DNA from 3 places in the Brevibacillus sp. AY1 genome. Region 1 is predicted to be linked to each of the others. Evidence: riboswitches for the same ligand, from Rfam matches in the RefSeq annotation. Region 1 holds a riboswitch; each other region holds the start of a gene.
The links. Region 1 has a riboswitch for S-adenosylmethionine ahead of metH (methionine synthase). Riboswitches for the same ligand answer to the same signal wherever they lie in the genome.

Region 2: it holds a riboswitch for S-adenosylmethionine, as region 1 does, so the genes downstream of both, JZI27_RS10490 (BMP family protein) here and metH (methionine synthase) in region 1, are expected to answer to the same signal.
Region 3: it holds a riboswitch for S-adenosylmethionine, as region 1 does, so the genes downstream of both, JZI27_RS06825 (aminotransferase class I/II-fold pyridoxal phosphate-dependent enzyme) here and metH (methionine synthase) in region 1, are expected to answer to the same signal.

The regions. Positions count from the first base shown of each region.
Region 1 is NZ_JAFLPN010000001.1:287,947-297,867, reverse strand. It holds gene JZI27_RS01525 (carboxypeptidase M32) at 56-1,576, shown strand; gene JZI27_RS01520 (hypothetical protein) at 1,797-1,940, shown strand; gene JZI27_RS01515 (uracil-DNA glycosylase family protein) at 2,069-2,227, shown strand; gene JZI27_RS01510 (mismatch-specific DNA-glycosylase) at 2,242-2,646, shown strand; gene JZI27_RS01505 (bifunctional homocysteine S-methyltransferase/methylenetetrahydrofolate reductase) at 2,700-4,595, opposite strand; gene metH (methionine synthase) at 4,605-8,051, opposite strand; SAM riboswitch class I at 8,180-8,279, opposite strand; gene JZI27_RS01495 (YjcZ family sporulation protein) at 8,486-8,587, shown strand; gene JZI27_RS01490 (hypothetical protein) at 8,731-9,225, shown strand; T-box leader at 9,268-9,520, shown strand; gene argS (arginine--tRNA ligase) at 9,587-9,921, shown strand, end outside.
Region 2 is NZ_JAFLPN010000009.1:106,476-116,396, reverse strand. It holds gene JZI27_RS10500 (ABC transporter permease) at 1-320, opposite strand, end outside; gene JZI27_RS10495 (ABC transporter ATP-binding protein) at 295-1,824, opposite strand; gene JZI27_RS10490 (BMP family protein) at 1,918-2,961, opposite strand; SAM riboswitch class I at 3,163-3,277, opposite strand; gene JZI27_RS10485 (methyl-accepting chemotaxis protein) at 3,364-4,842, opposite strand; gene JZI27_RS10480 (DUF3298 and DUF4163 domain-containing protein) at 5,058-5,675, shown strand; gene JZI27_RS10475 (M20/M25/M40 family metallo-hydrolase) at 5,759-7,399, shown strand; gene cls (cardiolipin synthase) at 7,432-8,880, opposite strand; gene JZI27_RS10465 (aminopeptidase) at 9,053-9,921, opposite strand, start outside.
Region 3 is NZ_JAFLPN010000005.1:5,437-15,357, reverse strand. It holds gene JZI27_RS06840 (hypothetical protein) at 1-1,038, shown strand, start outside; gene JZI27_RS06835 (DUF5665 domain-containing protein) at 1,041-1,373, opposite strand; gene JZI27_RS06830 (pyridoxamine 5'-phosphate oxidase family protein) at 1,493-1,951, shown strand; SAM riboswitch class I at 2,047-2,165, shown strand; gene JZI27_RS06825 (aminotransferase class I/II-fold pyridoxal phosphate-dependent enzyme) at 2,262-3,425, shown strand; gene JZI27_RS06820 (trans-sulfuration enzyme family protein) at 3,422-4,609, shown strand; gene JZI27_RS06815 (YhcN/YlaJ family sporulation lipoprotein) at 4,753-5,373, opposite strand; gene JZI27_RS06810 (PhoH family protein) at 5,575-6,909, shown strand; gene JZI27_RS06805 (hypothetical protein) at 7,275-7,727, shown strand; gene JZI27_RS06800 (hypothetical protein) at 7,799-8,335, shown strand; gene JZI27_RS06795 (hypothetical protein) at 8,398-8,895, opposite strand; gene JZI27_RS06790 (MBL fold metallo-hydrolase) at 8,956-9,603, shown strand; gene JZI27_RS06785 (CapA family protein) at 9,694-9,921, shown strand, end outside.

The DNA.
Region 1 (9,921 bases):
TTTTTTGAACGCAGCTAAGACTACATACGCATCCATTTTAACAAGGAGGGAACTCATGACTACAAGTTTGGAAAACCGTGTTTCGGCTTTTCGCGATTTCGTCAAAAAAATATCGAGCTACAACCAGGCTCTTGCTGTCCTTCATTGGGATATGCGGACACAGGCTCCACGCAAAGGTATGGAAGCTCGTTCCGAAGTGATTGGTACACTTTCCGCTGAACAGTTCAAATTGGCTACCTCGAAAGAAATGGAAGCCTTTCTGGATGAACTCGGTGCAAGTGATACGCTTGCTTCCCTAGATCCGGTCACTCGCCATACCGTCCTTGAATGCAAAAAGGAATTTGATCGCAACAAGCTGATACCGGCTGAAACGTATCAGCAATTCGTCGTCCTCACCTCCCAGGCAGAAACCATCTGGGAAGAAGCACGTGAAAAAAACGATTTCAGCATGTTCCAGCCTTATCTGGAGAAAATCGTGGATTTCCAGCTCAAGTTCATTGAGTTCTGGGGCAATGACGGGAAGAACAAATACAATACACTGCTGGATCTGTATGAACCAGGGATGACAGTCGAACAGCTGGATGCCATTTTTGCTACCCTGCGGGAAAAAACTGTTGATCTGGTAGCGGCAATCGCACAGTCGCCGAACAAACCGGATACTTCTGCTTTAACCAAGCACTTCCCGATCGCCGAGCAGGATGCTTTTAGCCGTTTTGTGCTAAAGAAAATCGGTTACGACTTCCAGGCAGGTCGGATGGATCGCAGCGTACATCCTTTCTGCACTTCGTTTAACCCTGGAGACGTACGGATTACCACCCGTTTTGACGAAAATGATTTCAACAACGCCTTGTTCAGCTGTATTCATGAAGCGGGTCACGCCATGTACGAGCAGAACATCGATCCAGAACTTCTGTTCACACCGCTATGTGATGGTACCTCGATGGGCATCCATGAGTCGCAGTCTCGTTATTGGGAGAACATGGTCGGACGTAGTCTTCCTTTCTGGAAAGGCATGTACAGTGAGCTTCTCAGCGCATTCCCTGCCCAATTTGAGGGAGTCAGCTTAGACAGCTTTTATCGGGCGATCAACGAGGTCACTCCATCCTTCATCCGCACCGAATCCGACGAAGTCACCTATAATCTGCATGTGATGATTCGCTATGAAATTGAAAAAGGTCTGATCAATGGTACTTTGAAGGTCGCTGACCTGCCGACCATCTGGAACGAAAAAATGGAGGAATATCTGGGCGTCGTCCCTCCTACGGATACCTTGGGCGTTTTGCAGGATGTCCACTGGGCTGGCGGCAGCTTCGGCTACTTCCCAACGTATTCACTCGGCAACGTCTATGCTGCTCAGTTTGCCCATGTGATGCAGCAGGAAATCAAGGACTACGAAGAATTGATCGAGAGCGGGGATTTTGCGCCAATCCGTGAATGGCTCAAAGAAAAAATCCATCAGCACGGCAAGATGAAGAGCCCTCGCGAACTGGTGGAAGCCATCACGGGTGAAGGTACAAATGCAACCTACCTCGTGGATTACCTCGTCAAAAAATACAGCGACATCTACAAACTGTAATTCAGCGAACACCGTGCACAGCCTTAAATGTAGAATGGATAGAGATCTCGGAGAATACCTGAGCCTCTATCCATTTTTCTTTCGCCTGAAATCGCTTCCTTTTTGTTCACGTTCTCTCCACCATTTCTTCACGCCTTATTCACACCTCCCTAACCAAATACATTCCATTTAGGAGTATGATGAGTATGTAAAACATTTCCACCAAGTGAGGGGAATCCTTATGATCCAATCGTTGTCACGCTGGCTATGGGGCAAAGAAGAACAGGAAGTCGTTCCTTTTGAATCGAAAAAATACGTCCGAAATGAAATGGAGCAATTCCATCTGCATGAACCCGAGCAAATGCTTCCTTACCCTCAGCTGTAAGAGAGCTAGTAAGCGAGCCAAAAATTCGAAATGATCATATGAAAAAGCTGCCCGATACGGCAGCTTTTTTTGCTGCTTCCAGCAGACGTTATCGGATGTGCTACAATGTCAGAACAGGAGGTGTTCACTTGGTCGATTTCACAGATAAATGGTTGCCTACCTACATTCGCCGCGATCTTGCCGTCTTGTTTTGCGGAATCAACCCTGGACGTGTGTCAGCTACGGCTGGCTTTCATTATGCCAATCCAGCCAACCTTTTTGGCGCGGTTTATATGAGGGTGGCCTGACTCCTCGCAAGCTTTTGCCCGAGGAAACGGCTTTTCTGCTGGACTACCATTACGGCATTACCGATCTGGTTTCACGCCCTACCCGCTCATCCGTTGACTTGTGTGAGGAAGATTATTCCCTTGGTGCCGAGCAATTCGTTCAGATGGTCCAAACCTACCGTCCTCGTGTCATCTGCTTCAACGGCATTACTGCCTTCCGCCATGCAAGTGGTCAAAAGAAGGGCGACGTTATTCTAGGTATACAGCCCCAACGTTATTTTTCAACGCAGGACTGGGCTGGCAGTTATGTTTTTGTCATTCCATCAACCAGTGGAGCCAATGCCTCTTTTACCCGTGAGGAGCGACTGGCGATGTTTGGACAGCTCAGTCTCTTCCTACGAGAACAGGGCTGGCATCCCCTACATGCACAGACGAATTAAAAGAGGTCCAGCGTCTGAATGAGTGCCGGACCTCTTGTTACTATCTTTTTCGATTACCCTTGCACAGGCACCTTCAACTGCGCACTTTGCTGACGAACATATTGGATCAGCTCTGTTGCCATCGAATAGTAGTTAAACGGCGTAATCAGATAGATTCCCTGGAAGTAGCGGACAGCCGTATCCAGCAATTCTTTGGCGATCTGAATTCCTTCCCGTCTCGCATCCTCCCCCTGTACCCGCTTCATTCGTTCCAAGGCTTCAGGAGAAAGCTTGATACCCGGCACTTCGTTGTGCAGGAATTCCGCATTTCGGGAGCTGGTCAATGGCATGATGCCGATAAATACAGGAATTCCGATATGCTTCGTCGCTTCATAGACGACCTTGATCGACTCAGCATCGTAGACAGGCTGTGTCATGATGTAATCCGCTCCTGCCTCTACCTTTTTCTCCAAACGTGCGATTGCCGCATCGATTTGCCTGACGTTTGGATTAAAAGCCGCACCCACAATGAACTGCGCCTTCTGCTTCAAAGGTCTTCCGGAGAAGGAGATTCCTTCATTCAACTGCTTCACCATGCGAATCAGATCAAAGGACGTCACATCAAATACGGAGCTCGCCCCTGGCAGGTCGCCAAAACGAGAAGGATCTCCGGTGATGACCAGAATCTGGTCGATGCCTAATGCGTGCAGACCCATCAGGTGGGATTGCTGTCCGATCAGATTGCGGTCGCGGCAAGCCAGATGCAACAACGGGTCGATTCCGTACCTGCTCTTCATCATCGCTCCCAAGGCCATATTGCTCATCCTTACCGTCGCCAGGGAATTGTCGGCGAGAGTAATAGCGTCTGCACCAGCCTTGTGCAGCTCACAGCATCCTTCGAGAAACGAATCCGCATCCAGATCACGAGGCGGGTCGAACTCAACGATAATCGTCGTACCGGACTTTACCTTGTCTACGATACTCGGCCGATCCTGATCGCGTACACTGGTCACAGAAATCAATGGTCTTTCACCCGGAACTACGTCTGGATTGGTACGTGCTTGCGGCTCAAGGGATTCCAACGCATCTGCCATCGCTTTGACATGCTCAGGAGTCGTCCCGCAACAACCCCCAATCAGTCGGATTCCTTGCTCTCTTAAGCGCAACGCACTTTGGCCAAAATACTCCGCCGTCGATTTGTACGCGTACTCCCCGTCTGTCATGCCCAGACGACCTGCGTTTGGAAAGGCAGACAGGAGTGCATCCTGGGGTGCCTGTACGGTTTCAAAGGAACGAAGAATCTCCGCTGGGCCGAGACGACAGTTGAGTCCGATAATATCTGCTCCCGCTGTTTTCAGTTGGGCAAATGCTTCTGTCAGCGAGTAGCCATCACGCGTTCTTCCCACTTCCAGCGTAGCGAGCTGGGTGATCAGCGGGAGTGGGGTCAAAGGTCGAATCACTTCAATGGCAAGCAGCAGCTCCTCCAGATCCAGAAAGGTTTCCAGAATCAATCCATCTACCCCTGCATGCAGTAAAGCAATCGCCTGCTCTTCATACTGATCCCGATATTCGTCCAGCACTTTTTTGCGCACCCGACCAGCCAAGATCGAACCAATGCTTCCGGCTACATAAGCATCTCCCTGCGCCGCTTCACGTGCAAGTGAAACGGCTTGACGGTTAATACGCGTCACTTTATGCTCCATTCCATAGCGTGACAATGAATCTCGATTTGCAGAATACGTGTTGGTTTCCAGAAGGCGCGCTCCAGCCTGATAGTATGAGTCGTGTACTTCATGCACCAATCTGGGATTGGACAAACACAGTTCCTCAAAGCTGACACCCACGGGGACGCCCAGTCTATGCAACTGGGTCGCCATCGCTCCGTCTCCAACCAGCAAATGATCTTGCAAGTATTCTCTTAAATCTTGCTTGCTCGTCGTCAACCTGATCCCTTCTCTCCGTTCAATCATCTCTATCTTCTAAACTTCGAACACGGATGGTCCCGCATTGAAATAACGCGCTTCCGGATGGGCAAATACCATCGCGGAGACGGATGCTTCCGGTTCCATCATGCAGCCTTCGGTCAAGTGAACGCCGATATTTTCAGGTTTAATCAGCCTAAACAACTGCTGCTGATCCTCCAGATTCGGACACGCCGGATATCCGAACGATACGCGGATTCCCTGATAACGAGCACCGAAACGCTCCAGCATCGTCATCTCTGCAGGGTCAGGAATTCCCCAGCTGTCGCGCATCATGTGGTGAACACGCTCTGCAAACGCCTCAGCGAGTTCCAGTGCCAAGGCTTGCAAGACGTGGGAACGCAAGTAATCGCCCCGATCCTTCAGCTCAGTAGACAATTCCCGAATTCCTCCACCTGCGGTTACGGTCAGGAAGCCTACGTAATCCATTTCCTTGCTCTCAATCGGACGCAGGAAGTCAGAGAGGCACAGGTACGGTTCTTCCGGCTGACGCGGAAAGCTGAAGCGTTCCAGTACTTTGCTGTGATCCTGCGGGTCGTAGACGACGATATCGTTGCCATCTGCTTGGGCAGGGAAAAATTGATACACCCCATGAGCGGTGATCGTCCCCTTCTGCTTCGCTTCTGTCAGGAGCTCTTCAACGAGCCCGTACAGCTGTAGCACTTTCTCGTCTCCCGCTTCGATCAGCTTCTCCACGTTGCCGCGTACGCCCAAATGTTTGCCTAGCAGCATTCGCAAGTTCAGATAGGGCTGCAGGTGGCTGATCGGGTACTGACGCAGGACATGAGGCTGACAATCTGGCGGTAACTGAATCGGAGCGGTACGGCTGATGGCAGAACGTGCAGGCAGTGCAGGTTTCTTTTCCACAACGACCGTTTCGACTGCCGACGCAGCTTCTTGCATTTGTTGTTGCTCGACTACCAGCCGCTCCCGTTCCTGGGGATTTTGCAGACGATTTACCAGATCCAGTCCGTCCATCGCATCCTTGGCGTAAAGCACGATTCCCCGATACTCAGGGGCAATGCGATTGGAGGTGAATTTACGAGTCAGCGCCGCACCTCCGACCATCATCGGTACATCGATACCGGCAGCCCGCAAATCCTGCGCTGTAATCACCATTTGCTGAGCCGATTTAACCAGCAGGCCTGAAAGTCCAATCGCATCCGGCTTTTCTTCGCGGCATGCGGCAATCAGCTGTTCAGGTGGTACTTTGATTCCCAGATTGACGACCTCATAGCCGTTGTTGGAAAGAATGATTTCCACCAGATTCTTTCCGATGTCATGCACGTCCCCTTTGACCGTAGCCAATAGAATCTTCCCTTTTGCAGCTGCATCCGATTTTTCCATGAAAGGCTCGAGGAACGAGACCGATGCCTTCATGACCTCAGCACTTTGCAAAACCTCTGCCACAATCAGCTGGTTTCCGTTAAACAGGCGGCCAACCTCTTCCATCCCGCGCATCAATGGCCCGTTGATTATATCCAACGGCTGGTACTTTTCCAAAGCCAGCTTCAGGTCTTCAGTCAAGCCATCCTTGGAACCCTCTACAACATAGCGTGCAAGTCTTTCCTCCAGCGTCAACGAGGAGACCTCAATCTTATCTTCTTTTTTCTTTTGGCGATAAAACTCTGTGAATGCGGCCAGCGTTTCGTCATTGGTTTCGAACAAAAGCGCTTCTGCCAGCTTCCTTTCATTTTCCGGAATCGAAGCGTAACGCTCCAGCTTCTCGGTATTCACGATCGCGTAATCGAGACCGGCGAGCGTCGTATGATAGAGGAATACCGCGTTGAGTACTTCCCTTCCCGCCGCAGGCAATCCAAAAGACACGTTGCTCACACCCAGAATGGTTTTGCAATGAGGCATCGCTTCCTTGATGAGACGGATGCCTTCCACGGTCTCTTTCGCTGAACCGATGTACTGCTCATCTCCGGTACCTACCGGAAAGACAAGCGGATCAAATATGATATCTTGAGGGTTGACCCCATATTGATTTACCAGCAGGTCGTACGAGCGCTTGGCTACCTCCAGCTTTTTTTCGCGTGTAACAGCCATTCCAGCTTCCTCGATGGTCCCAACGACAACGGCTGCACCGTATTTATGAATCAGGGGAGCAACCTCTTCAAATCTCTCCAGTCCATCCTCCAGATTGATGGAGTTGAGAATGGCCTTTCCTTGCGAATAACGCAATCCCAGCTCCATGACCTTGGCATCTGTGGAGTCGATCATCAATGGCGCTTTCACTTTTTTCATAATATATTGGAGGAATTTTTCCATATCGGCGTATTCATCCCGGTCCGGATCTGCGAGACAAATATCGATTACGTGAGCTCCACGCTTCACCTGGGCTCGGGCAATATCAGATGCTTCTTCATACTGCCCTGCCGCGATCAGATCGCGGAATTTCTTGGAACCAATCACGTTGGTACGTTCTCCGACGAGCAACGGACGGTTATCGTCTTCTACGTAAACGACGTCAATACCGGATACAGCACTGACAGGTTCGCTTACTTGCGTACGAGGCTTGCAGTCCTTCAGCGCGTCTGCCATGGCCCGGATGTGATCGGGGGTCGTTCCGCAGCAGCCACCTGCGATGTTGAGCCAGCCCTGCTCGGCAAAAGCCCGCATTTTGGCAGCGAGTCCTTGTGGTGTCTCGTGGTAATGTCCGTTTTCATCTGGCAGCCCGGCATTGGGATAACAGCTCACGCCGCATTGAGCCAAGCCAGAGAGTGTACGCAAATGATCGCGCATGAATTCAGGACCAGTCGCACAATTAAGACCTACGGAGACTGGCTTCAGATGCTCCAGAGAGAAGTAAAAGGCTTCGATGTTTTGTCCAGCCAAGGTAGTACCCATCGGCTCGATCGTCCCGGACAGCATCACCGGCACTTCTTGACCCAGCTCCGCAAAGGCCTGACGAATCCCGATACCGCCCGCTTTGACGTTGAGAGTATCCTGCGAGGTCTCAAGCAAAAGCACGTCGACTCCACCCAGCAGCAATCCTTTTGCCTGGCGATAATACGATTCGACCAAATCATCGAAGGTTACCCCTCCGGTCAGCGAGAGCGTCTTCGTCGTTGGCCCCATGGACCCTGCCACATAACGGGGCCACTCAGGAGTGGAATAGCGATCGACCGCTTCTTTTGCCAGTCTGGCAGCCTCGATGTTGATCTCCAGATCTTTATCCGCTACGTCATATTCAGCGAGCACCACCGAAGTAGCACCAAAGGTATTTGTCTCGACGATATCTGCTCCTGCCTCCAGATACGTTTCGTGGATGGATCGAATCACATCCGGTCTGGTCAAATTCAGCAATTCATTACAGCCCTCGTACTCATCCCCGCCAAAATCTTCTGCAGACAGATTGGCCTGCTGCAGCATCGTGCCCATAGCACCGTCCAGTATCAAAATTTTCTGGGAAAGCTGTTCGCGAAAAGTAGGTTTCATTTGGCTTGCTCCTTCTCCCCTGTATCGGTAGTTCTTTTTGACGAACGATTTTACATGCAAATAAAAAAATCCTCTTCTTGTGAAAGGAGAGGATTTGTCCGCGAGATAGCTTATGCGCTTGAACCATCCTCTTATCTTTCAAAGCAAAAAGCTTTGCTGGAATTGGCACCGGTTTTACCGGTTGCCGAGGCTTCATCAGGCCAGTCCCTCTGCCTCTCTGGATAAGAGTTGTACATGCTATTCAATTATTTGGAATTTTGTATGACGTTTGAAAGTATCTTATCACCCCCCTTGCATGGCGTCAATCAACAATTTGTCTATTTTCATTGACGCTTCAAGATCGCGCCCAAATTTCCGGCAACTGGTCATTCGCCCACGCCAACCTCCGCGTTCGTGTATAGACTAGAGCATAACGGAAAGGAGGGAAAACAAACATGAGTACTTCTTACAGCAGCGGCTTTTTTGGTGAAGCCTTCGCAATCGTGCTCGTTCTGTTTATCCTGCTGGTCATCGTTGGGTGCTCTGACGACTGCTAGGCCATCAGACAGAATAGCTAAAAGAGCCTGAAGACTTCTTCAGGCTCTTTTTTCACATGTAACGTCAAGCACCCGCTTGATTGTCAGTGTTATCGTGATTTGCTATGATGGGGAACGAAGGACAACAAAGGAGCGAACCCTAAGTGGATACACTACTTCCCCAAGAAAAGGATGCATTTATCTCTGCATTGGAAAATATTAAAGTACTCGAACAAAGTGAATTCGAGACTTATAGCATTGTGAAGCATCGTGAGACCCAGCAGCATTATTTGCGCTACTTCCTTGTCCATATCAACCTGGTTGAGGGAGGTCGACGCAACGAGCACGACCACTTCCTGCCTGTCGAATCCGACGACGTTCTCGGACTGTTATTCGGTGAGCAATCTTATCATTTTCCCGACAACTGGCGCAAACCTTATTTGCGCAGTGGTAATGACAACCGCTTGATTCCCTTCGATCCCTCCGAGAATTACGATCTGGAGGAAGAGGCCAGGGCTGAGCTTGCGATGCTGGAGCAGCTGGAAACGTTCAAGAATCAATGGATGAACACGGAAAACCTGAGCGCTGAAGAAAAAGAAAAGCTGACGCGCGAGTATTTTCAAAAATTGGATCAAATCCTTAAAAAGCCAGAAGAGTAAGTTGCACATGCTCGTCTTTTTTGGCTATAATGCATAGATAAGGATGAATCGTTGATAAGGAAAGTACTCCATGTGTGAAGCTGAAGCGAGTCGGGGAAGGTGCAAGCCCGATGCGGACCATGTGAGGAAACGCCCCTTGGAGATGCTGCCTGAAAATCTGCGTTCCTTACGCAGATCGCGTAGGGACATGCCGGTACTGCCCGTTATCGCAGATCAAGCGGTTTTTGCTGGCCTCTGACAGGATAGCAAAAACAACAAGAGTGGCACCGCGGGAGCATAACCTCTCGTCTCTTTTTTCAGGAGACGCAGGGGTTTTTTTATTTGCGGATCACACCTTCACAAGTGAAAGGAGTATCAAAAAATGAGCTACAAGCATCAAGTGGCGGAGAAAATTGCTTCCGCCCTGGTTCACCTCGGCGTGGACTCGCTGACCAAAGAAAACGTTTATAACATGCTGGAAACCCCACCAAATCCGGCGATGGGCGATATCGCCTTCCCTTGCTTTCAATTAGCGAAAGCACTGCGCAAAGCACCTCCCATGATCGCTGCAGAGCTGACTGAACAAATCAGTGGCGCACCATTGAAGGAAGTAAAGGCTGTCGGCCCATACGTCAACCTCTTTTTGGATCAGGAAATGGTTGCCCAGCAAGTGATCAGCACTGTTCTTTCTCAAGGAAAAGCTTATGGAGACAGCGA
Region 2 (9,921 bases), on a different contig from region 1:
ATTCCCGGTGCAGGCAGGTAGATCGCTACCAGTGTCGCGCTGATAGCCCCGAGAACCATCTGGCCCTCTGCCCCCAGGTTAAAAACCCCTGCACGGAAAGCCAGGGCAAGACCGAGAGCGATCAGCATAATCGGCGTTGCACGAGCCAATGTGGAAGAAAAGAAATAAAAATTACCGAAAGCCCCTTTCCACATTTCCTGATACGTGCCGATAATCGACTCCCCTACTGCAGCAATCACCAGCGCCCCGGTTAGCAAGCCGATGATGACGGCCAAAAGCGGTTGAACCAGTGACTTACACAGCTCTTTGACTGCTACCATGAACGCTTCCTCCTGCCATCAGCACGCTGATTTTTTCTTCTGTCGCCTCTGCACGGGACAGCTCTCCTGCGATCCGTCCCTTGTACATGACCAGGATTCTGTCGGATAAAGCCATGATTTCCGAAAGCTCTGAAGAAACGAGCAGAATACCGTCTCCGCTGTTTCTCTTTTCAATCAAAGCTTGATGGATGTACTCCATCGCGCCAATATCGACACCACGTGTCGGTTCTGCGGCCATCAAAAACGGGGTCTCGTGCCCCAGCTCTCGAGCGACGATCAGCTTTTGCAGGTTACCCCCAGAGAGATTGCCTGCCTGTTCATTCAATTGCTTGGAACCCGTCTTGATCGCAAACCGGTTGACCCATTCCTGTACGACCCGGCGGAAGGCATCACGTAAAATCACTCCGCGACGATAGTAAGCCGGTTTTCGCTGGTAGCCCATCAGTGCGTTTTCTTCCACGCTCTCCTGCTTCGCGGTCCCCCATAAATAACGGTCTTCCGGGATGTGGGAAAGTCCTGTTTCACGTACCTTGGCTACCGATTGATTGGTCACATCAACACCCGACAATCGGATGGTACCATCCTGGATGTTCCGAAGGCCGCTAATCGCTTGCAGCAACTCGGACTGTCCATTGCCAGAAACCCCGGCAATCCCCACAATTTCTCCGTGATGAACGGTGAAGCTCACCTGGTCCAACAGCGACTGTTTATCGCGGACCGTCAGATTTTCCACCTGCAGCAAAGGCTTGCCATCCAGCGGGAGCCTTTCACTCAATTGCTGCAGCTCCCGTCCGACCATCAGGCGTGCCAGATCGTCCACATTGGTCTGATCCTTGGCTACGCTCCCTGTCACCTTTCCTCCGCGCAGCACGGTGATTCGATCGGCTACTTCCATCACTTCCTGGAGCTTGTGCGTGATCAATATAACGCTTTTCCCGCTCTCCGCGAGATTACGGATAGTTTGCAGCAAGTCTTTTACCTCAAGTGGTGTCAAAACTGCTGTCGGTTCATCCAAAACGATGATGTCTGCGCCCTGGTACAATACCTTGAGAATCTCCACCCGCTGTTGCTCTCCAATCGAGCAATTCGCGACAAGAGCCTGCGGGTTTACAGGAATGCGGTACTGCTCACTCAGTTCGCGCACCTTGGCTGCCGCATCTTTGCGCAGAAAAAAGCCGCTCTTCCTAGGCTCGTAGCCAATTACGATATTTTCTGCCACACTGAACTCGCCAAACAACATGAAGTGCTGATGAACCATGCCAATCCCATGCTGGATCGCGTCGTTCGGACCGCGAAAGGCAACCGGTTTTCCATTCAGCACAATTTCCCCAGATGTGGGCTGTTCCATCCCGTACAGCATCCGCATCAACGTCGTCTTTCCCGCCCCGTTCTCTCCGACGATAGCGTGTACTTCACCTGCACCAAGTGTGATCGACACCTTGTCGTTGGCAGTAAAATCGCCGTACTTCTTGGTCATTTCCCTCATTTCTAATCGGTGGGCCATCGCGATCCCCTCCTTTTGTCATTTCCTCTCCCCATACAACAGCAGACCGACTACAACCGTAGTCGGTCACGCCATTTTCACTGAGCTGTTCGATTAGAACGATTCAGGCACTTTGCGCGTACCCGCCACGATTTCTTCGTTGATTGCCTTTACTTTGTCTACAACCTCTTGTCCAATGAAGGCATGCAGTGGGGTTGCACTGTCGTGTGTGATATAGGTAACGCCCACGCCTTTTTCTTTCAAACCATAGGTAACTACTCCAGGCTGGAATGTACCCTCTACAAAAGATTTCACGGTTTCATAAGCTGCTGCATCTGTACCTTTCAGCTGGGACAATACGATGTGCTCCGGATCGATCACAGTACGGTCTACGTCTTGACCTGCGGTATAGAAGCCTTTTTCCTTGGCTGCTTCAAAAACGCCCAGGTCACCAACAGCAGCAGCGCCGTTGATGAAGTCAGCACCTTGAGAAGCTTGCAGTAATGCCAGCTCCTTCGCCTTTGCCGGGTCGGTGAAGCTGCCCACGTAGTTGACGATGAATTCAGCATTTGGATTGGTGGCTTTCAAGCCTTCAGAAAAACCGCCTGTCCATTTCTTCAACAAAGGGATGTCCATCGCTACGACCATACCTACTTTGTTTGTTTTTGTCGCCAGACCAGCAGCAGCACCCATCAGATAGGCTGCTTCCTGCTCGCGGAAAGTTACGCTGCGAACGTTTGGCAGGTCGATCACGGTATCAATGATCGCGAAGTTGCGATCAGGGTTTTCAGCTGCCACTTTTTTCAGGGCATCCTCGGATTCAAAGGAGGATGTGATGATCAGGTCATATTGTTCAGCTACAGCCACGCGCAGATTTTCTTCAATCGCGCCGTAGTCGGTCGATTCGATCGTTTTCAGTTCAGCACCTAATTCTTCAGCTGCTTTTTTGGCACCATCGTCCATTTGCTGGAAGAATGGGTTTACCCCGATTTTCTCAGGCAGGACCAAAGCGATGCGTTTTTTCACTGCTGGTTCTTCCTTTTGTTCCGCTGGAGCTTGTCCAGAGGCTTGTCCATTGTCTACCGGTGCATTTCCGCCACCAGCGCAACCTGTTGCCAAAACGGCAAATGTCGTTAAAGCCAACCATAACTTCTTCATGATGTCTCCCTCTCTCACACAAATTCTTTCGCGTTTTTGATCTCTAATAGGTAATGTACGTTTTTTTTGGCAAAAAAACAACATTATATGCGTATATTTTCATAAAATATACTAAAAACGTTCGTGTATTCCACCTCTCTCCTTTCAACAAACAAAAAAACTCTTCCTTTTGGGAAGAGTTCGCAGCTATCGCTATCCTCTTCCTCATCTGTCAAAATCCACATTTTGGATTTTGCAGGAATTGGCACCTTGCTGTACATGGTACAGTGGTTGCCGGGCTTCATCGGGCCAGTCCCTCCGCCGCTCTTGATAAGGTAGGTGAATCTATTCGGTTGATACGGATTTAGTTTAACAGACTCTTTGAAAAACGTAAATTATTTTCATCTGGGAATACAGTTTGCGTTATTCCTTGGTTTGGAAGGATTGCTGCAGGCTGTGGGAAAGCTTGTTCAGCTCGCCCAACTCATCTGTTATCTCGCGAACCTTGTACTGCTGGTTCTCCGCGGTTGCGAACAACTCTTCCAGATTGGCTACGGATTCTTCGGTTACGGCGGTAATGGTAGACATCTCGGCTGCCACTTCGCCAGAACGGCTTTTTACCAGGTCCATACTCGTGCGAACATGCTCCGTGGCAGACAGGAACGTTTCCATTCCTGCTCGTACCGCTTCGATCGCAGCGACCGTCTGTACCGCTAGCTCTTTTCCTTTTGCAACCGAGGTTTCCCCATTGCTCATATGGTAGACGGCGTTCTGACTTTCCTGATGAAGCGATTGCAGGATTTGGTTAATTTCCTGTGTAGCAGTGGCACTTTCCTCCGCCAGCTTGCGTACCTCGTCCGCGACTACGGCAAAACCGCGTCCATGCTCACCAGCACGAGCCGACTCGATCGCGGCATTGAGTGCCAGCAGGTTGGTTTGCGATGCGATCTGATTAATGGCCCCGACGATTTCCTCTACACGGTTGGCTTGACGATTCAACTGGTTGATCGTCGCAGAAGCTACATGAACGGCTTGCACGATCTGCTCCATCTGGGTGGACAGCTCATTCATTCTCGCTACGCTTTCGACCAGACGTCTGTTGTTTTGATCCGCCTCGGTCTTCATCATGTTTGCTTTCTCGGTCACCGATACGATTTCCTGGTCGATCTGCTGGACTTCCTCCTCGATCTTCACGGTGGAGTTCGCCTGTGCCTCCATGCCAGTCGCGACTTCCTTGAAGGCGATCATCATATCATCTGTATTTTGTCGGGTTCCCTCAGCGTGCCCGTGTACGTATTGCGAAGTGCGGTCCAACTGTTCCGTCATCAGCTGGATTTGCTCCAGCATCTCTACCAAACGCTGCTCCTTCTCCTCTGCTTCCTGTCTCGCTGCATTCGCTTGCCTCAAAGAAGCTTGTCCAGCCAGACACAAATACGTGAGTGCAATCATCATTACGAAGATCGCGACGACGCGCACGATCAGATTTACTTCAGAGAAATCACCGCTGAACAGATCGTACTGTCTCGTGTAAAAACCGACTCCCGTAGCGATGGCTTGCGTAATGCCGGCAAACACCACCAGCTTCCAATCCAGATAGGCAGCCAAAAATCCCAATACAATAAAAGCAAGAAACGAGACTTCTTCATAAGGGGTAAAGTGATCGAATGAAATCGCATAAAACATAAGTCCAATAGCTACTAGGTAACGAATGATTCGGCTGTCCTTACGAATGAAATAATACGGCGATACAATCAGGGTCACCAGCAGTCCCAGTGAAGTAACGAGCCAGAAGTTCACATCCATTTGATACGCGATCAAGCCTGCCATCCAGAGATGATTCCACAAAATAAAAATCATAAATCCTTCTTTGTTTGTCAGGGTGTTTCGCACTAACTGAATCATGATTCCCCCCCTTTTCCCTCTTACATGTGGTTTTCTTCCCCATTATAGAACGTATGAAACGCAAAATTCATGCGAACTTGTGAAGAATTTGATAAAGAATAGAAATATTTCCAATAAAATAATCACGGCTTTTACTGACCACTTATTCCAGAGCGGAATAGGCTGATAGGAAGCAGAACGTACACAATGAATCCAAAAGGAAGGAACAGATAAACATGGAGCGAAATCAACTGCCTGTCAGTGTCCTGACGCGAACCATAACGCGCCCCCATACGCGGATTTACTATCCACAATTGACCGGTCTGTCCAACCAACAGGCTGAGCAGCAGATTAACAAATCATTGCTGCAAACCGTCAATGGACTGATCCATGAACAGGAACGCGTTCAGATACAGGGAAATACACAGATGCAGGGAAGCTACGAGATCAAAACCAATGAACGAGGCATTTTCAGCGTTACCATGAGCAACTTTGCCTACACGCCGCCGATGGCTCATCCCATGACGTTTCTCGGCTCGCTGACAGCCGATGTACAGACTGGCAAGATCTACAATTTGCGCGAGTTGTTCAAGCCCGGCAGTGATTACGTGAGAATCTTATCTGAAAACATCAAGAAGCAGATCCAGCAAAGACAAATTCCTACCTTGAACCCCTTTACCACGATCTCGCCCGAACAAGACTTTTATGTCGCAGACAAATCGCTGGTCATTTACTTCCAGCTCTATGAATTAAGCCCATACTATGTCGGCTTTCCGATGTTCCCCATCTCTGTGTACGACATCGAAGCCATTGTCGCGGACAATAGCCCGCTCAGCATCCTGTCAGCAGACTGACGATCCGTGAAATCCAGGCAGGATATCCGATTTCAAGAGGGAATATTAGACTCCACTATCCTACAAAAACGGGGGCCCTACTCATGAAAAAATGGCAGACCAAGGATCAGCTAATCCATCTCTTGTGCGGGCTAGTCCAAATTCCCAGCGTTACAGGCTCTACAGCGGAAAAGCTCCTGCCCACCTATCTGATCGAGCAGTTGAACACCCTGCCCTATTTCCAGCGAAACCCCGGTCACGTCCGGGCAACGCCTACAGACGATGGCCGCCTCTTCGTCACCGCACTGGTCAAAAAAGAAGGCGCACGGGACACCGTCATTCTCATCAGCCATTTTGATGTTGTCGACGTAGAGGACTATGGCTCCTGGAAAACGCATGCTTTTGACCCTGAACAGCTTACTTCTCTCTTCCAAGCCCAGCAGCAAGAGCTGCCTTCTGCCGTACAGCGTGATATGGAGACGGGAAACTGGCTTTTCGGACGCGGTACGATGGATATGAAATGCGGCCTCGCCCTGCACATGTCGATGGTGGAAAAGGCTTGTGCTGGCGAGTTTGATGGCAATATCCTGCTCTTGACTGTCCCCGACGAAGAAGTCAACTCCGTCGGAATGCGCGCGGCTGTCCCGGTATTGCTGGAGCTGGCGCAGGAATTTGATTTGCATTACAAGACCGTGCTGAATTCCGAGCCGATGTTCCCCCGTTTCCCCGGCGATCAGAACAAGTATATCTACACCGGTTCCATCGGCAAAGTTCTCCCCGGCTTTCTCTGCTATGGCAAAGAGACGCATGTTGGCGAGCCATTCGCTGGACTGAACGGAAATCTCATGGCCTCTCAGCTGACGTGTGAGCTGGAGCTGAACACCGCTTTTTGTGAGATCGTAGACGGTGAAGCTACTGCTCCGCCTACCAATCTGATACAAAAGGATCTCAAAAAAGAATACTCGGTCCAGATTCCCCATCGCGCGGTCACCCTGTTCAATCTCTTCTTGCTGGAAAAAAAGATGGAGGATGTCGTGGAAAGCTTGCTGGAAGCAGCCACCAACGCAGCTGAGAAAATCAAGCAGGCATACGCCAAGCAGGCCGATCTGTTTGCACAGAACAGTCCATTCACGCCTCGCCCTCTGTCTATCCAGGTCATGACCTATGAAGCACTGCATGCCTACGCGCTTCGTACACATGGCGAAGAAAAGGTGGAGCAGATACTGGGCAGCGTTTTAGCCGAGCGGGGAAGGATGGATGACCGCGACATGACGATTGAGCTGGTGGATCAACTGGCGGCCTTGTGCAAGGAGCTTTCGCCCATGATCATTCTGTTTTTCGCTCCCCCATTCTACCCGGCCGTTTCTTCGCGCCAGCACCCTGTGACTCAGCGAACGGTTGCAGAAATGGAGGCCTATGCACAAGCTCACCACCAGATCGCGTTGATCAGGCAAAGCTACTTCGGCGGCATTTCAGACCTGAGCTACGCAGGCTTGCAGTATCCGGCATCCTCCATGCAGCCGCTCATTCACAATATGCCGATGTGGGACAAAGGCTACTCCATTCCCATGCAGGCTCTGGAAGCTTTTGATGTGCCTGTCTTGAATCTGGGTCCAGTCGGTCGGGATGCTCATCAATGGACGGAAAGACTTGATGTGGACTACGCCTTTGGAACATTGCACGAGATGCTTCAGCACTGTATCCATACACTTCTGAAGGAAGCAAAAACCAGCGAGGTTTCTTAACCTGCTGGTTTTTGCACGCCATTTTCAACTGATTATAATATCGGGGAAAGCAAGCGGGTCAACGACTCTTTGATCCGCATGTGAATCGGTCTGTTCATGTATTCCGCCATGGTCAGTTCCTTGGAATTCTCGAGGTCTCGAAGGAAAAGCTCCTCCAGCTGCTCGGCCATCCCCGTATCGTAGAGAAAAGCATTCGTCTCAAAATTGAGCTTGAAGCTGCGAATATCTACATTGGCTGTTCCGACCGAAGCGATCTGCGTATCCACAACCAGTGTCTTGGCATGCATAAAGCCTTTTTCATACAGGTAACAGCGTACACCGCTCTTCAGCATTTCCCCCAGATAAGAGTGCGTGGCCCAAAACACCATCTTGGAATCGGGAATACCAGGAACCATCAACCGGACATCTACCCCAGACATGGCTGCCATCTTCATCGCTGTCAGGATACTCTCGTCAGGCACGAAGTAAGGGGTCTGTAGGTAAATCTTTTTGCGTGCCTTGTAGATCATTTTCAGATAAGCATGCTTGATCTGCTGCTTCTCGGAATTCGGACCGCTAGACACGATCTGAACACCTACCCCATTCGCCAGCTCGCCGATCACCGGAAAATAGACAGGGGATTCCTGCATCCGCTTTGGCGAAGACAAATTCCAATCCAGGAAAAAGCGAGCTTGCAGCATGTAGACAGCGTTTCCTTGTATCTGCAAGTGCGTGTCTCGCCAATACCCGAGATACTTGCTCTTGCCCAGGTATTCATCCCCGATGTTGAAACCGCCAATATAGCCGATCTTGCCGTCGATGATGGTCAGCTTTCGATGGTTGCGAAAATTAACCCGGAAATTGACAAACGGGATGCTCGACGGGAAAAAAGCGGCTACTTCTCCTCCTGCCGCAACCAAGGGACGAAAGACGCGCGAGGATAGCGCTGCCGAACCTACAGCATCGTACAGGACGCGCACTTCTACCCCTTGAGCCGCCTTGGCAGCAAGCAATTGCACCAGGCGCTTGCCCAATTCGTCATTGCGAAAGATGTAGTACAGCAGGTGAACATGGTGCCGGGCCTTTTCAATATCCTCGAGCATGGTATCAAACAAAGGCTCCCCTTCAGCAAAAACCTGTACGGCATTGTCCTGAGTGTAATAAGCCCCGTCGCTGACAACATTCATATAGATCATGTCCCGATGCCGTTCCATTGCCGGGTCATGAACCGGAAAATCGCCACTCTCCAAAAGCAGCTTCTGCTTGTCTACTGCCGCTCGAAAATGGGAAAACTCGCCTTCCTGCAGCCGATACAGCTTCTTTTTGCTCAGCTTATGTCCCAATATCAAATACACAATAAACCCGACGCCCGGCAAAAACAGAAGAACAATCAGCCAAGCCCAGGTAGCCGCGATATTGCGTCGCTCCATAAAAATTAAAACTGCAGCCAAGATCAGATTGACTACAGAAATGATAGCAAAGACTTGCTCCAGCAAATGCATCACACCACATCCGAGTTTTGTTTCTATTATTTTACACGAAACGCAAGAGGGAATCATCTCACCTCTTCCACGTACGTTAAGAAAACGTCTAATTAGTCCTTATCCAAGCAGGAGCCACCGTGTTTTCACGAAAAAACCCGGTCTGTGAACCAGGCTTTTAACACCATTACTGCTATGGCAGGTCGATAAGCTGACCCTTTTTCATAATCAATCGGTCATCCAAATAAACGTCTGGCGCTTTCACCACGAGATCGATGTGTACGCCTGCTGCAATCGTTCCGCCAAATGTGTTGTTGCTGCCAAACGCCACATGAATGGTCCCGTACACCTTTTCGTCCTCCAGAACAACACCCGTGATTCTGGCCTTGTCATTGGTTCCGATCCCGAATTCACCGAGAAGCCTGCCATCCAGCTCACCCAGTATGTGCAGTAAGCGTTCACCCGATTCCCCTTCTGTCCCGGTAATCCGACCGTTTTGTATGGTTAATAAAAGGGGTGTATCTATTTTTCCGATGCCGGAGATGGAGCCATCGACTACGATCTGACCCTCTGCCGTCCCTTCCACGGGTGCAATGTACGCTTCACCGGAAGGAAGGTTGCCAGACTCGCCCGGATTGACATACATGCCCGTGCTGGGTACTCCTTTTCGATCCGCGATGGAGAAGGTCAAGCTCTTGCCCTCTTTCTCGATCCGTACGCTGCTCGCTGCACTCAGGAGCTCCGTCACCTTTTCTGTCAAACTTCTCACCTGGACATAGTCTGCCGTAATGGCTCCCTCAAGAAACATATCAGCGGTAATGCTCGGCATGGTGGCCAATCTGGCTCCATTCGCCGCAGCTTCCTTGCGCGCTTTGGTATGGGTCAAGGAATGCTCGGTCACACATACGACCACTGCGGAGCTTTTCATGGCCTCCGCAACAGCCTTTGGCGGCTCCTGCCCTGATTTTTCCCGCTCCTGCATCACCATCAAGACGGCTTCGGCACCAAGCTGTCTGCCCGCTTCCCACAGTGCCTCTCCCAATTCCCGCTTCACATCGTCTG
Region 3 (9,921 bases), on a different contig from region 1:
TGGGAACGAATCTATCAGGAGCACTACAAGAATATTTGGCTGGAAGTACGCTTCCTGGATGATCAGGAAATCGTCAGTGTCCAAGCAGAGACCGAGGGTATCAAGGCATATATAAAAGGGATCGTCACACCTGATGTAACCAAAATCGTCGTCACCAAGCCGAATGGCGATACCATCACCGTGGTGCCGACCAGTGAGCTTACCTTTGCCGTCAGCTTCTTGTGGAATGGCAGCTCCAAGGATGAGTATGCGACTGTGAAAGCCTATGCGGGAACGAAATTGGTGGACAGTGAAAAAGTCAAGCTGGTACCACAGACAGAAGATGACGCACAGCTCTTGATGCATACTTATTCGGTGCTGGATGCCAAAAAATCCGAACTGAAATTGCGCGGAATCGTCAAGTTGCCTGCTGACAAGATATACGTTACCTACAATGGCGTCAAAAAATCAGCGAAGGTCCAAAAGCTGTGGGATGATGTAGGCAGCTTCAGCTTTACCCTCAAGGATGTAACAGAGGGGAAAGAAAAAGCATTGGTAGAAATCTACAAGGGAGATAAGAAGCTCTCTTCTTCTTCGATCGATGTCCAGGTGATTAATAAGACGGAGAATACGGCTAAGGTATATACCCTTACAGGAGTTGCCGAAATCGATGCAAAGCAGAAAAAAATCAAGGTCAGCGGTACGGTTGCTGGCTGGGATAAAAACAAGAACAAAAATGTAAGTCTTGCGATTGTCGCTCCGAATGGGCAGAAAAAGGTTGTAAAACCAAATGCGCATGGTGAGTTCAACCACACGTTCTCTCTTTCTGGCAAAAACAAGTCTTGGAATGGTGACGACGTCAAGCTGGAGCTGTATGTAGATGGCAAGCTCGTGATTGAAAAAGAAATCTCGTACAAAACAGTTACGACCAAAGATAACAAGCATCCAAATGGCAATGCCTACGGATATTGGAAAAACCAGGACAAGAAGGGGAAAGACAAGGATCGCGACGATGAAGACGATGACGATGACGACGATGATGACGAAGATGAGGATTAATCTTATTTGATTTGTCGATATGACTCCACATAGTCTATGATCTGGCGGATGTAATCGCCAATGATCGGAATCGAGAGAAATTGGGATAAAAGTGAACCGAATAAAGCCAATACGATGGCAGTCCCGATCGTAAGACCCAGCCCCCGGGCAAGACCTGCGAGGAAATTCGTCCAAAGCAGCTTGCGCGGGGCTGTGTAATTTTGAATGACATCCGCTAAACGTATATCCTCTAGAAACATGGCGATCTTGTCCATTCGCTCATTCAGTTTACGTACTTCCGCGATTTCCTTGGAGAGATGATCGATTTGGGCAAGCAATCGTTCTGTTGGGGACATGCTTTAGCCTCCTTCTGATTGTTCTGGATCGGGTTTGATCCAACATGCAGTTTCGGTTGCCTATCAAGGCGAATGAAGAGTACAATGGATTTACATATCTTTCCTGGGAGGGCAGTGGCATGGCTGAAACGGTTTCCCAAACATTGTCCGAAGAATTGTTTTCGTTCCTGCAGCAAGAGCGCTTTGTTACACTTGCGACGATCGACCATGAGACAGGGGCACCTGCGCTCCATTCTTTGTCATGGACGTTTGCTGAATCTGTGCAATTGATTCGTTTCGCCGTAAATAACCGTTCCCGGATCCTTGCAAACATCGCCAAACAGCCTGAGGTCGTGCTTCATCTGATCGTAGCTGACTCCTCATATGCTGTCAACGGACGCGCAGCCATCAAGACTGACAGAATGGCAGAGGTGCCTTTGAAGCTGGCGATGATTGAGATGGAGATTTACTCGGTCCGGGACATCATGTTTTATGGTTCCCGAATCTCTGTAGAACCACAATACGAGAAAACGTATGATAAAAAAGCGGCGATGAAGCTGGATGGTCAAGTAATGGCAGCACTTCGAAAAGGTCCATAGATTCAATTCCACTTTCTTGAAAAAAATGATTTGACAAAATTGCAACCATTCCGGTAGTATTAGGTTCAATTACAGCATAAATGAATAGTGTATTCTTCTTATCCAGAGCGGCGGAGGGACTGGCCCGATGATGCCCGGCAACCAATCACCTGTATTTAACAGGGAGATAATGGTGCTAATTCCTGCAGAGTGATTCAACTCTGACAGATGAGAAGGATTTGTTTACGGTGACGTAATCAAAGCCTTCTTTCAGAGGAAAGAGGGCTTTTTTCATGCCCTCGCAGTTGAATTTGAGGGGAGCGAGATCATCATGCATTTGGAAACAAAACTGGTTCAGACAGGAGTAGGAAGAGACGAAAACACAGGGGCAATCAATTTTCCCGTCTATTTCGCAACCGCATACCGTCATCCGGGGATGGGGCAGAGCACAGGCTTTGATTATACGCGGACGGCGAATCCGACCAGGGCAATACTGGAAGAGGCAATTGCGACAGCTGAATCAGGTGACAGTGGGTTTGCCTGTGCCTCAGGCATGGCTGCGATCCACACTGTTATGGGTTTGTTTTCACAAGGAGATCACGTTCTCGTTTCACTGGATTTGTATGGCGGTACATATCGCTTGTTTGAGCAGGTATTGACCCGTTATGGACTCGCATTTACGTATGTGGACCTGCGTGATGCGTCAGCAGTGAGAACTGCCATCCGTTCGCAGACAAGAGCCATTTTTGTTGAGACGCCGACCAATCCGCTCATGCAGATCACGGACATTCGTCTGATCGCGCAGATCGCCAAAGAGCATGGCCTGTTGACCATCGTGGACAATACCTTCATGACTCCTTATTGTCAGCGGCCGTTGGAGCTTGGCGCTGATATTGTCCTGCACAGCGGGACCAAGTATCTGGGTGGACATAATGACGTGCTGGCTGGCTTGATCGTGTCAAAAGGAGCTGAATTGTCGGAGAAGCTGAAGTTTTTGCATAACACCATCGGAGCTGTTTTGGGACCGCAAGACAGCTGGCTGTTGATCAGAGGCCTCAAGACACTGGCACTGCGCATGGAACGTCATCAGGCTAATGCATGGGCAGTAGCACAGCGATTGAAAGATCATGCGGCCGTTGCCGAGGTCTTTTACCCGGGGCTGCAGGACCATACTGGGTACCTGACGCAGTTGGAACAGGCAAGTGGCTTTAGCGGCATGGTATCCTTTCGTGTCCGTTCAGCTGAACAGGTGCCCGTGATTTTACAGAATCTGCAGGTCATCTCTTTTGCCGAAAGTCTGGGTGGCGTCGAGTCCTTGTGTACGTATCCGGCAACGCAGACCCATGCAGACATCCCGCAAGAAATTCGCGCATATGTGGGTGTATGTGACCGGTTGTTGCGTTTGTCGGTTGGCATTGAACATCCTGACGACTTGATCGAGGATTTGACACAGGCACTCGACGCTAGCCTGGTAGCAGGGGGGACTGTTCGATGAACTTTGCAACGAAAGTGCTGCATGGTACATCTTGTTTTGATCCGGTCACAGGTGCTTCTTCGGTACCGATCTATCAAGCCTCGACCTTTCATCAAGCAGATCTGGAATGCCCTGGTCGCTACGATTATGCACGCTCTGGAAATCCGACCAGACAGGCGCTGGAAGAGGCAATTGCCGTATTGGAAGGAGGAGAGAGGGGTTTTGCCTTTGCATCCGGTATGGCTGCCATTTCCAGTGTGTTCATGCTCTTTTCCTCGGGCGATCACGTCATTGTCGCAGAGGATGTCTATGGAGGTACCTTTCGATTTTTGACCAAGGTGCTGTCCCGCATGGGGATCGGGGTGACCTTTGTGGATGCGACCCGCGTGGAACAAGTGACGGCAGCGATTACTCCGGCTACCAAAGGCATTTATCTGGAGACGCCATCCAATCCGACGCTGAAGGTCACAGATCTGGCGGCAGTGTGCAGAATGGCCAAACAACACGAGCTGCTGGTTATCGTGGACAATACCTTCCTGACGCCGTATTATCAACGACCCCTGGAGCTGGGAGCAGATGTGGTGATTCACAGTGCAACCAAATTTATCGGAGGACATAGCGACGTGGTGGCTGGTCTGGCAGTCACGAAAGACGCAGCCTTGGGAGATCAGCTGTATATGATTCAAAACGGCATGGGAGCCATTCTTGGCGCGCAGGATAGCTGGCTGGTGATGAGAGGATTAAAAACGCTGAAAGCAAGACTGGATGTCGGCACACGCTCAGCAGACCACATTGCCCATTGGCTTGCGGAGCATCCTGCTGTGAGCCGTGTCTATTATACCGGCTTGCATTCGCATGAGGGACACCACGTTCAGGAAAGACAGGCGAGCGGTCATGGCGCAGTCCTTTCGTTTGATGTCGGTAGTCGGGAGCGGGCAAAAGCGATTTTTGATCAGGTGAAGCTGCCGATCGTCGCTGTCAGCTTGGGTGCGGTAGAGACGATTCTTTCGTATCCTGTTGCGATGTCACATGCATCCATGCCTGTAGAGGAACGGGAGAAAAGAGGAATTACTGACGGATTGATCCGACTTTCTGCAGGTTTGGAGGACACTGAGGATCTTGTGCAGGATCTGGCACAAGCACTCGATTCACTTCCGCCATTTGAACATAAAATCAATGAGAAAAAGACATTCTCCCGGGCGTAATCCTGGGACGAATGTCTTTTTTTACAGTATCGGAAAGTATAAACTTCTGTGAGTAAAACGTCCCGATACTGCAAGAATAACCTACCTCTAAAACGCGGTCGCACGTCATTGAAATGGCCTCGATAGAGGTTTTCTTATGCAGCCTATGGTGCCTGTGTACGGTTGGCATTGATCTTGTCATTTCCATGTGGCTTAGACCTGCCATCCTTGTTGATGCGTTGCTCATTTTCACGCGAAGGCTTGTCCTCGCGTTGTTGAACATGCCGGGGAGCTTGCGGGATAATGCGACCGACAATATCTCCCATTTCTTCGGCAAATCCATGAATCGGGCGACCCCGGCGAATATCTGCGGCCATCTCCCTCAGTCGTTGGACGATATCGGGATCCGCGGTCACTAAAGCTGTGGCGCCTTGAGGGTCTTCTTTCAGCGCCTCGGCGACGGAGTATTTGATGACTCCCACTTCAGGTCGATCCAGATGGGCGTTTACGTCAATGCCGACCACCGCGTATTTTCCTACCACTACAGCTGTAGCCCCATTCACTTTCGGGACACGTTTGGCCAGTTCAACCAGACGATCAGCAGTTGCTGCGGCAGACTGGTTCTTGGGAGGTGTGGGATTCGTTTGCTGGACACGCTGTGTCTTCTGAATATGTTGATTCGGCTGTGGAGCAGCTTGGTTAGCAGGTGGCTTGTTGTTCGTCGTGCACGCCGTAAGCAAGAGACATAGGCTGAGTGTTCCAATTACGCTCCGTTTCACACGCATTCTCCTTTTCCTTATTTTCCTCCGAAAGAAGGGCAGGGATAAAAGTATTGTGTTCCCACCGACCTGTTTTCATTCTGTGAAATGGTCCAAGACTATCTGTTAAAAGAACCACATAGACTTTAGTACATCACGCTCCTGCATCAGAGCATCCCTTTCAAAAATTGCATAGGGTATATAAGATGGGTATTAGGAGGCGAGATTTTGAAGAAAATCTACGTACTGGACACCAACGTACTCCTGCAAGATCCTCGGGCGATGTTTTCCTTCGCTGACAATGAAATCATCATACCCGCTGTAGTATTGGAAGAGATTGATTCCAAAAAGCGCTATATGGATGAGATTGGACGGAATGCCCGTTATGTATCGCGCTTGCTGGACAGCTTTCGTGAGCACGGACATCTGCACTCAGGAATAACCCTGGAGACAGGTGGACTATTTCGCGTAGAGCTGAACCATTCATCCCTGCATAGGCTGCAAAAGCAATTCACCGAAATGAGCAATGATAACCGAATATTGGCCGTAGCGCTCAACTTGCAAGAGGAAGAAAATCTGTCTCCACAACCACGTCCGGTAATCCTCGTCAGCAAGGATGCCCTGATGCGAGTAAAAGCAGATGCCCTCAATCTGACAGCGGAAGATTTCTTATCAGATCGCGTAGTAGGAGAATTCTCCAGCTTGTACACCGGTTATCAAAAAATGATGGTCTCATCCGACGTGATCAAATCGTACTACGCAAACCGAAAGCTGCATTTACCCATCTGTTTTCCGCGGTATCGCTTTTATCCGCATCAATTTCTGGTATTGAAAGACGAATGCAATCCCTCCATATCCGCGGTGGGAAAAGTGGATACCGATGGTAAGAACCTGGAAATGCTCGTGACAGACGATGATCCGATCTGGGGGATTCGCGCACGAAATGTACAGCAGCGCATGGCGATCGAGCTATTGCTGCGTGATGATGTTCCGCTGGTAACCATGACAGGAAAGGCAGGGACAGGAAAAACATTGCTGGCTTTAGCTGCAGGCTTGCTGCAAATTGAAGATCAGCAAAAATATAAAAAGCTATTGGTGGCAAGACCGATCGTGCCTTTAGGAAAAGACATCGGCTATCTGCCCGGCGAAAAAGAAGAAAAGCTGAGGCCGTGGATGCAGCCGATTTATGATAATTTGGAATATTTATTCAACACAAAGCGACCAGGTGACCTGGATAAGATCCTTGCTGGAATGGGCAGTCTTCAAGTCGAAGCGTTGACCTACATTCGCGGGCGCTCCATTCCCGAGCAGTTCATCATTATTGACGAAGCACAAAACCTGACCAAGCATGAGGTCAAAACCATTCTTACACGTGTAGGGGACGGCTCCAAAATTGTTTTGATGGGGGATCCCGAACAAATCGACCATCCCTATCTGGATGAGAGCAACAACGGATTGACCTACGTCGTGGAGGTTTTCAAGGATCAGAAGCTGGCTGGACATATCAGGCTGGAAAAAGGAGAACGAAGCGTGCTGGCACAGCTTGCCGCAGATTTATTGTGAGGGACATGTATAGGCTGAAGAGAACGGAACATACTAGTTATTGTCGAGCCCGATGATTCATGATAAAACGGTGCAACCTTTTAGGAGGCGAAGAGCCGTGGATAACCATGATGAAGCAATCGACGAAAGTCGCGTTGGCGTTAACCGAATTCTTTAGGTGACTTTACTCTATAATGGAGGTTGAAGTGCCAAAGAGAATAACCGGTAATACCCCATAAAAAGCATTTCGGGCTCGACAAGGACCGCTCCCTTATTGGGGGCGGTTTTGTTTGTACAGTTTGGATCGCCTGTTTTTTTGAATGGCATCGCCCACATGTTTTTGTCCACCCTCCCATAGATATGTAAAGAAGGAGGGGAGGTATTATATGGTAAGTCTGGACTCATCTATCGCTTTTCTAATTTATATTACGGCTGTATCCAGCGCTGCTGCCGGTGTCACAGAAGCGTGCAAATCGATCGTCCCGTTCCTGGCAACCGATTACGAGCCGAAAGAAGACTGCTGGGAGGATCATAATGAGGCAGCGCGGTTTATGAACTACAAGCGTTTTTTTAATCTCCTGATTTCTGTCGTATCAGCAGGGGTTATTTTTGGAGCTTTGGGTCTTGATCCAGCTGCCATCCTATTGGGCGCTACCTCTGCATACGTAGAGAATCCTTGGCAAGTCGGCACGTGGCTATGGGGGATTGTAGCCGTGTTTGGATCACCTTTTTTTGCTTCGCTATTGAAAATTTTGGAAGGATTCAAACAGCAGGTTTCGACTGATCATCCGCCGAACCGACCGAGGCGGAAGGTGACGGGCCCTCGAGATGATCGATAGCCGCTCTTGCTCCATCGTTGTACCTGAGTTAAGATAACGATGTACAAACAGGCTGGAGATGGTGTGCGACAATGAAGAACTGGAGACATCGACAAATCGTTTCGCTCTTTTTGATCGCGGTATTGATTCTTCCGGCTTGTGCTTCCAAAAGCGAGCTTGGCGACTCTTTTGATCCGGAAAATCAAAAAGAATACGGCATTAACGGTACGTATGTAGGACAGAACATTCAGGAAGCTATCGACATTCTGCGCCCGGCCAAGGCTGATTTTATGGACATGCAGACACGCGAAGCATACACCGTGGAGCAGATGGCGTCTGGCCAGGGAAAAATGGTGATGGGCATGATGCTGGTAGATCGTGCACAGGTCATCGTCATGGTGGAGCATGGGGTGATCCAGTCGATTATGCTGGCAGGAGTACCCGAGGAACAAGCACAGGAGCTTAAAACGAATCGCGGTTTGGCCATGTATGACAGCGAGGTACAATTGAAAAAACTGTATGGCGAAGCTGCTGGGGAAAAAGAAGTGGTGTACAAAGGCAGCAAGCAGACGGCCAGCTTCGGAATTATCAATGAGCAGGTTGTCTGGTTCCGTTTTGATCGCTTGTAATGGGAGGATGAAAGTGCGTTCTTGATGAACGCACTTTTTTGTACTTGAGTGGCATGCTAACCTTAGCGGTGCAACCATTGCAGCGAGACTTGATAAGCTTTTGCGATGCCTTCTGCTAGATCGGGCATGCTGCTATCGAGGATATAGAGGGGGGACTGTCCATCCGCTCCAGGAATTTTTCCTCGTACATGCTCCTTTAATTGCTCCAGGGCTGCCCAACGATCCTGTGAGCTGCCTGTTTGCAGATCAAAAGAAAAACATGAGACCCGGTCTGCATAAAGATACATACGGTCATTTTGACTGACGAAGCCTATATCCTGGAGCTGCTCAAGAGATGCCGATGAAGGAACGTAAAGAAGCTCAAAACGGTCGCCAAGCATGTTCGACTTTTGAAGTATTGTGGACAGCTGTTCACAATCTTCTTCAGATTCCACGACAAAAAGCAGATCATCACGATCAAACACATTGACATGATCCCCGATTTTATGTATGACTTGAGCATAGAAGCCGGGCAATTTGCCGACGGGTACGTGCATTTCGATACCGTACATATGCTGCATGAGACCCACCACCTATCACGATTTTCTACCTTATCGTACCAAAAAAACAGGGAGGTTCCTATGAATAAAGCATCCTTTACTATCGAGAGCTATGCGCTGGGAATGTTTCAGACAAACGCTTATGTGCTGACAAATACAGAGAACGGAGAAACGATTGTCATCGACCCAGGGATGGACCCAGATGTTCTCCTAAAGGCAATTGCCAACAAAAATGTCGTCGCAATCTTATTGACTCACGCTCATCTGGATCATATCGGCGGATTGAACCAGGTCAGAGCATTGACCCATGCACCGGTTTACATTCACCCGGTTGAGCAGGAGTGGCTAACGAATCCAGATTTGAATGGCTCCAGCCGCTGGAATTTGCCTGAGCCGATCGTTTGTGAACGGGCAGAGCAAGAGCTGTCGGATGAGCAGCTACTGGAATTGGCTGGTTTGTCGATTCGCGTTCTGCATACACCGGGACATTCGCCAGGCAGCTGCTCCTTTGTGATCGGACAGCATTGCTTTGGTGGAGACGTCTTGTTTGCCCAAAGTATCGGACGTACAGACCTGTTGGGTGGGGATTACGAGACGCTTATGATGAGTATTCAGGATAAATTGTTTGAGCTGGATGATGAGACGATCGTCTATCCGGGTCATGGACCAAAAACTACAATTGATACGGAAAAGACCTACAATCCTTTCGTAACAGGGCTGCTTCGATAGGTCGCCAGAGAGAACAACACGAGGCATTGGAGGAAATTGTAAACTTTTGGCGAAACAAGATGGGGTCACAAAAGAAAAGGAGCGACAAGCATGAAAGTGAAATGGCGTTGCGGGGCGTTGGCGATTGCTCTTGCCCTGGCAATGGTCGCAGGTTGTGTCCCGCCGAATACACAGCTGAAAGAACAAAATAGAGTTCAACCACCACCGCCGATGCCTCCCTCAGCAGCCACTGAGCCTGCCACAGAGCAAGTGAGCCATGAACCGCCGCCTGAACCTCTGCAGGAAGAAAATGCCTCACGCTTTCCCGAAACACGGGTG